Regions from separate parts of the Antribacter sp. NEAU-D49 genome, predicted to be linked through region 1. Evidence: predicted binding sites of a transcription regulator. Region 1 holds the regulator's gene; the other holds the start of a gene.

What was found. Region 1 encodes LexA, which represses DNA repair genes until DNA is damaged. Its sites were predicted from a motif close to TCGAACANNTGTTCGA; they were not measured.
Region 2: the regulator LexA is predicted to act here: its motif matches at 1,520-1,535, upstream of AC060K_RS13955 (HNH endonuclease signature motif containing protein).

What each region holds. Positions count from the first base shown of each region.
Region 1 is NZ_JBXTSN010000003.1:110,357-113,757, reverse strand. It holds gene AC060K_RS03870 (ATP-dependent DNA helicase) at 1-332, shown strand, start outside; gene AC060K_RS03865 (L-lactate dehydrogenase) at 381-1,361, shown strand; gene lexA (transcriptional repressor LexA) at 1,420-2,220, opposite strand; gene AC060K_RS03855 (LysM peptidoglycan-binding domain-containing protein) at 2,476-3,006, shown strand; gene nrdR (transcriptional regulator NrdR) at 3,134-3,401, shown strand, end outside.
Region 2 is NZ_JBXTSN010000017.1:17,671-21,071, forward strand. It holds gene AC060K_RS13955 (HNH endonuclease signature motif containing protein) at 1-1,428, opposite strand, end outside; gene AC060K_RS13960 (hypothetical protein) at 1,595-1,909, opposite strand; gene AC060K_RS13965 (C2 family cysteine protease) at 1,929-2,966, opposite strand; gene AC060K_RS13970 (hypothetical protein) at 3,059-3,401, shown strand, end outside.

The DNA of each region.
Region 1 (3,401 bases):
ACGTGCCGGGACCGTCGTGCCAGCTCGTGCTCATCGACCGCATCCCGTTCCCGCGGCCTGACGACCCGGTCAAGGCCGCCCGCGCGCGGGCCGTCGAGCAGGCGGGGGGCAACGGCTTCATGGCCGTCTCGGCGGCGCACGCCGCGCTGCTCCTGGCGCAGGGCGCGGGACGGCTCGTCCGGACCACCGCCGACCGCGGGGTGGTCGCCGTCCTGGACCCGCGGCTGTCGACCGCCCGCTACGCGTCGTTCCTCACGCGGTCGATGCCCGGCTTCTGGCCCACGAACGACCCGGCCCTGGTCCGCGCTGCGCTCACCCGGCTCGACACCTAGCCTGAACGGGACCTCGCGAACCGTCCGGACCTGTCCGAGGAGGACCTCTTGAACGCAGCCGTCCCAGGAACGCACGGATCCGGCCGGACCACCAAGCTGGCGGTCGTCGGCGCGGGCGCCGTGGGCTCGACCCTGGCGTACGCGGCGCTCGCACGCGGCTCGGCCCGGACCATCGCGCTGATGGACGTCAACAAGGCCAAGGTCGAGGCCGAGGTGCTCGACCTCCGGCAGGGCCTCATGTTCACGCCCCAGGCGGAGGTGATCGGGTCCGACGACGTCGCGGTGTGCGAGGGCGCCGACGTGGTGGTGGTGACCGCGGGGGCCAAGCAGAAGCCCGGCCAGACGCGGCTCGACCTGGCCGAGGCGACGATCGCGCTCACGCGCAAGATCCTGCCCGGGCTGGTCGAGGTGGCACCCGACGCCGTCTACGTCATGGTCACCAACCCCGTCGACGTGGTGACCTACGCGGCCCTCAAGATGTCGGGGCTGCCCCGTGAGCGTCTCTTCGGGTCCGGGACGGTGCTGGACTCCTCACGGCTGCGGGTGGTGCTCGCCGAGCGGTGCGGCGTCGCCGTGGGCAACGTGCACGCGTACATCGCGGGGGAGCACGGTGACTCCGAGATCGCCCTGTGGAGCTCGGCCACGATCGCGGGCGTGCCGCTGCTGGAGTGGACGCCCTTCGCGGGCTCGTCGCCGCTCGACGCCCAGGCCCGGGAGGACGTGCACCGCGACGTCGTGGACTCCGCCTACCGGATCATCGCCGGGAAGGGCGCCACCAACTATGCCGTGGGGCTCGCGGCCACCCGGATCATCGAGGCCGTCCTCAACGACGAGCACCGGGTGATGCCGGTGTCGTCGCTGCTCGACGACTTCTACGGCATCAGCGACGTGTGCCTCTCGGTGCCGTCGCTCGTCGACCGGCGGGGCGTCACGGAGAACGTTCCGGTGCCGCTGTCGGACGAGGAGCTTGCCGGCCTGCGCGCGTCGGCGGAGAGCATGCGGGCGGTGCAGAAGCGGTTCGGGCTGTAGGACGAGGAAGGCGCCGGGGCAGTGCGTTCGTCGCACCGCCCCGGCGCTTCCCGTCCCTTCAGAGGCTGCGCAGGACCGCCACGACCCGGCCCAGCACCTGCGCGTCGTCGCCCGGGATGGGGCTGTACGCCGCGTTGTGGGGCAGCAGCCAGATGTGCCCGTCCGCCTTCTTGAACGTCTTGACGGTGGCCTCGCCGTCGATCATGGCCGCCACCACCTCGCCGTTCTCGGCCACCGGCTGGCGGCGCACCACCACCCAGTCACCGTCGCAGATCGCGGCGTCGATCATGGAGTCACCGGCCACCTTGAGCAGGAACAGCTCGCCGTCGCCCACGAGCTGGCGGGGGAGCGGGAACACGTCCTCGACCAGCTGCTCGGCCAGGATGGGGCCACCGGCCGCGATGCGGCCGACGAGCGGCACGTACGACGGCGACGGCAGCCGCTCGTCGTCGCTCGCCGTGGCTGCGCCCCAGTGCTGCTCGGCGGGCGCCGGCGTGCCGGCGGAGGTGTTCGAGCCGCCCGGGTCCACGACCTCCATCGCCCGCGGGCGGTTGGGGTCGCGCCGGAGGAAGCCCTTGCGCTCGAGCGCCATGAGCTGGTGCTTCACGCTTGAAGGGCTCGCCAGCCCCACCGCCTCACCGATCTCGCGCATCGTCGGCGGGTAGCCCCGGGTCTCGACAGAGTGCTGGATGGTCTCGAGCACACGCCGCTGGCGCGGCGTCAGCCGGTCGGCCGCGGCGCCGAGCTCGCGCACCTCGGCGAGCCCCTCCCCGGCCGGGGTCTCCCTGTCGAGCGTGGCGACACTGCTCAGGGCAGCGTCCACGGCCGTGCCGCCGTCGTTGCCGTCGCGTCCGGTCATGACTGAACCCCTCCTGCCCGCGCCGCGCCCGTGTGACGCCGCACCGAATGTGATGCCGCCTACCTGGTGCCACCTGTCGCCAATCCGACATATGTCACCTCGTTGCGCCTCCCACTCTAGGTCACGCTCCGCAATCCATCAAACGAATGTTCGAGCGTGTCTCGACACGGGCGGTCGGTCGTGCTACACAATGGTACGAGCGTTCGACGAACAAGCGTTCTACGCACGTCAGTTCGATCCACGATGGAGGAAGTCATGGGGGCGACGACCATGAGCCCGGCCCGGAGCACCGCGAAGGTGCGTCCGCACCGGGGCGAGCGGCACCTGTACCTCGTCCCGCCGGCCGCGGAGGCCCCGCGGCAGCGGCCTCGGGTCGTGCACCGCGCCGGTGAGCGGCCCTCCGCTGTGCGGCCCGTGCCGACGCCGGCTCCGGTGCCGGCTCCGGCTCCCGAGACCGCGCCGGCTGCGCAAGGGCTCGCGACCCGGCTCGGGCTCGACGGCCTGCGGCTGACCCGTCGCGGTCGTGCGGTCCTGGTGCTGCTCGCGGCGCTCCTCCTCGCCCCGGCTGCCACCTGGGGCGCCACGGCGGTGGCCAGCTCCGCGGAACCTGGCGTCGAGGTTCAGGTGCACGCCGTCCAGCCGGGCGAGTCGCTCTGGGACTACGCCGCCGCGCTCACCGCTCCCGGCGAGGATGTCCGCTCGGCGGTCGCGCGGATCCAGGACCTCAACGACCTGGACGACGCCACGCTCCGCGTCGGTCAGGTGCTCCTCCTGCCGGTGGAATGAGTCACACGGTGGCGGGCGACCAGCCGATATGTTGCGTCGATGTTGCACGGGGGTGGTTTGCCCGCTTACGGTCAAGGCGCGACCGGGGTGCACCCGGTCGATGACCCGACCCCGCAGGAGTGAAGCGATGCACTGTCCGTTCTGCCGCCATGCGGACTCGCGCGTGGTGGACTCGCGGACCGCGGACGACGGCGCGTCCATCCGCCGACGTCGCCAGTGCCCCAGCTGCAACCGCCGGTTCACCACCATCGAGACCGCCAGCCTGTCCGTGGTCAAGCGCTCCGGGGCGACGGAGCCCTTCAGCCGCGACAAGATCATGGCCGGGGTGCGCAAAGCCTGCCAGGGGCGGCCGGTGAGCGAGGACGACCTCGCCCTGCTCGCCCAGCGGGTCGAGG
Region 2 (3,401 bases), on a different contig from region 1:
CCAGACGGTGGTGCCTGTGCTGTGGTCGCGGTGGGCGGTCCAGCCGTGGTGGGTCTTGGCGTTGTGGTGTCGGCGGCACAGGACCTGCAGGTTCGTCGCGCGGGTCTGGCCAGGGGTCCCGGCGGGGAGGGTCGCGGGGTCCAGGGCGTGGTCGAACGTGACGGTGTGGTCCAGGTCCGCGGTGGTGCCGGGCCGGTCGCACTGGGGGAACTGGCAGGTGTGGTCCCGGGTGATGACCGCGGCGCGCAGCACCGGGCCGGGAGCGTAGGTGTGGGTGGAGTGGTCGGTGAGGATGCCGGTGATCGGGTCGGTGAGCAGCCGTTGCCAGGTGCCGGTTGCAGGGCCGGCGCCGGTGGGTGGTGCGGCGAGCAGGGCGGCGGTGTCGGCGTCCACGGGGCCGTACCCGTCCAGGTATCCGGGCTCGTCGTCGCGTCCCAGCAGGGTCGAGGCCGCGACCGTGACGCGGATCGTGGGACGTACCGGCAGGACCGTGACCTGCACGGGTCCAGGCGGGGTCTCCTCGCCGGTTCGGGTCTCCTCTCCGGGCCCGGCGTCCCCCGGCTGCGTGTGCGGCTCGGTGGGCAGGATGAGGCGGCCGGTCAGGACGGCGGTGAGGACGTCGGCGCGGGCCTGGGGCAGGGTGCGGTCCTTGCCGGCTCGTTTCAGGGCACGGCCGGCGCTGTCCAGGGTGTCCCATACCGCGGTCGCGTCGGCGGCGGGGAGCAGGGCCGAGAGCCAGGCCATGGTGCCGCCCTCGACCGGGTCGAGGTAGACCGCGCGCCCGTCGTGGTCGTGGCGGGCGACCTCGGCGGGGGTGAGGTGACGGCGGGCGTGGGCGCGCATCCGGTCCCTCACCCAGGAGCGTGAGTGCGCTGCGGCCTGGGGCAGCACGTCGGCGATGGCCTGCGCCCGCTGCTCGACGGTCAAGGTGGTGCCCGCGGTCAGGACCAGGTCCGTCTTGACGACGTCGATCTCGCCGCTGACCAGGGCGGTGGCTACCTGCGGATGGCGGGCCAGGCCCGCGCCGCGGGCCATGACCCGGTCGGCCTCACCGGTCGGGACCCGAAGGCGCGCGCCGAGCTCGACCGCGGCGTGGGCCTGCTGGGCCGACCAGCCCCGACGCCGGCCGAGCTCGGCGGCGACCGTGGCCTGAGCCGCCGTCGCCCAGCCGACCAGCCTCGCCCAGGCGGCGGCCACGTCCAGCAGCGTCGCCTCGTCCGCGTCCGCCAGCACAGCGCGATCGCCCGAGCCCGTGACCGTACCGGCCACGCTGCCAGCCACGGCGCCGACCACGGGACCGGTCACCGCCTCCAGCAGCTCGGCAAGCCCCGCCCCTGCGGGCACGCCCGCCAGCGCCGCCACCGAGGCCGGGCGGCCGCCGTCGGGCACAGGGGCCGGGCGGCCGCCGTCGGGCACCGCCGTACGCATCCGGAGAACCACCGGCGACCACCCCCGACCAGGCCAGACCGGGCCGCCACGCGGCCCGCGCCGGACCCCCTGCCCGACACCCCAACCCTAGTCGAACACCCGTGCCACAGCAACATATATGCAGGCTGGTGCACAAGTATTCGGGAGCCGGTGGCCGGTTCGCGGCTCAGGCCTCCAGCCGGCGGATCACCACGCTCGGCGTCGTCGCGGCAGACCCGCCCGGCGCCGACGAGACCGTCTCCGGGATGCGGACGTCCACGAGCCGGGCCCGGCCCTCGCCGAAGATGCTGAACTCGTCGCCGGGCGAGATCACGATCTTCGCCGTCTCGCCGCCCTCGCCCTGGATGGTCAGGCGGGCGATCAGGCCGGTCTCCCGGCGGACCGCCGTCATGACGCCGATGGTCGTGGCGCCGATCCTGGCCCGGGAGGCCAGCGGGATGACCACGTCGTCCTGCTGGGCGTCGGCTGCGTTCTCGGTCATGTCGTCTCCTTGCTGCGTGTCAGTCACCGGGCTTCTCGCTCACCACGACATTGCTGAAGTTCTTCTTGAACTCCTCCTCCGTGAGCGTCACGTAGTGAGGCTCACCCGCGTTGGGACCCCACGGGTTCATGAGCCGGACGTTCCCGTCCTCGTCCACGCTGTCCACCATGTAGGCGTGACCACCCACGATGTCGTCATGGTCCACGTCCTTCGGCGTCCAGGCGACCACGGGCTTCCCGTCGGCCAGGTCGTCACGGATCTCGCCGGTGCTGCGCTCGTTCCAGGGCAGGAACGCGTCCGTGGAGTACTCGTCGGCGTCCTTGCCCGTCATCATCTTCATCATGTCCTGCGGCCACTGGGACTGGATGTTGTCGTAGCCGCCTCGGAACTGCGCGGCGGCCTTCTCGTAGATGCTCACCCAGGCGGGGTTGCCGTCCGCGCCCATGGCCGCGGGGTCGATGAGGCTCCCCTCGACCTTGACCTCCACCGGGTTGCCGTCCTCGTCGTAGAGGGTGACGGTGTAGGTGTTGGTGTCCGCGTCGTACTTCATGTGCTCCTGGAGCCACTCGGGGTCCGCCTTGGCCATCGCCGCGGCCGACGCGAGCAGGCTGCAGTCACCCATCTGGCCCTGGGAGATGTTGTCGGGCCGGAACTCGTCCTCGTCCAGGTCCACGGGGTCGATGGGCTTGTGCTCGCCGTTGTCGGTCGGGTTGCCCTCGGTCGACTGGGGTGCGCCGTTCCCGCCGGCACCGCCGCCGGCACCACCACCGGCTCCGCCCGCGCCGCCGCCGCCGTTGCTCTTGCGCTCCTGCGCCTCGGCGTTCGCCGCGAGACGGGTCGCCATGTCGGCGAGCGCCGCGCCCGCCGCGGCGATGGCCGGGCGGTGCTGACCGCGCCACTCGGACACGAACGCCTCCCGGTTGGGCCCCTTCCAGGGCGCGCTCGCCACAGCGGGGTCGACAGAACGCGGCACGTCCTGCAGGTCCTCGCCCCAGGAGCCGAGACGTCGTCCCAGCTCCCGGAGCTGCTGGACGTCCGCTCCCCAGAACTCGCTCATATGGTCTCCGTGCGGGGTAGGGCGCGGCGGTGGCCGCGCGTGCAGTACTTTCGGGATGGTTCAGAACGATCTCGACGCGCGGGGGAACGACGATGCCGAAGACCGACCACACCAGCGGCCTGGCTCTGGCCTGCGCGGCACTGGCCGTCGGGATGCTCAGCGGGTGCACCGCCCAGGCCGACCCGCCCGGCGACGTCACCACGCCGCTCCCGCCGGTCGAGGACCCGGTGGCCCAGGTGGAGCTCGACGACGCCGAGGCGCACTACGGCGACCTCCTGCGGGAGGTCACGGGCGTGGTCGACGGCGCGACGGGCTCCCCCGCCGAGTGGACCCCGGAGTACGAGGCCTCGGCGGCCGCGTCCGACGCCGGGTGCGCGTTCTCGTCCGAGCGGCTCCGCGCCGACGTCGACGTGGACGCGGCCACCTGGTCCGAGA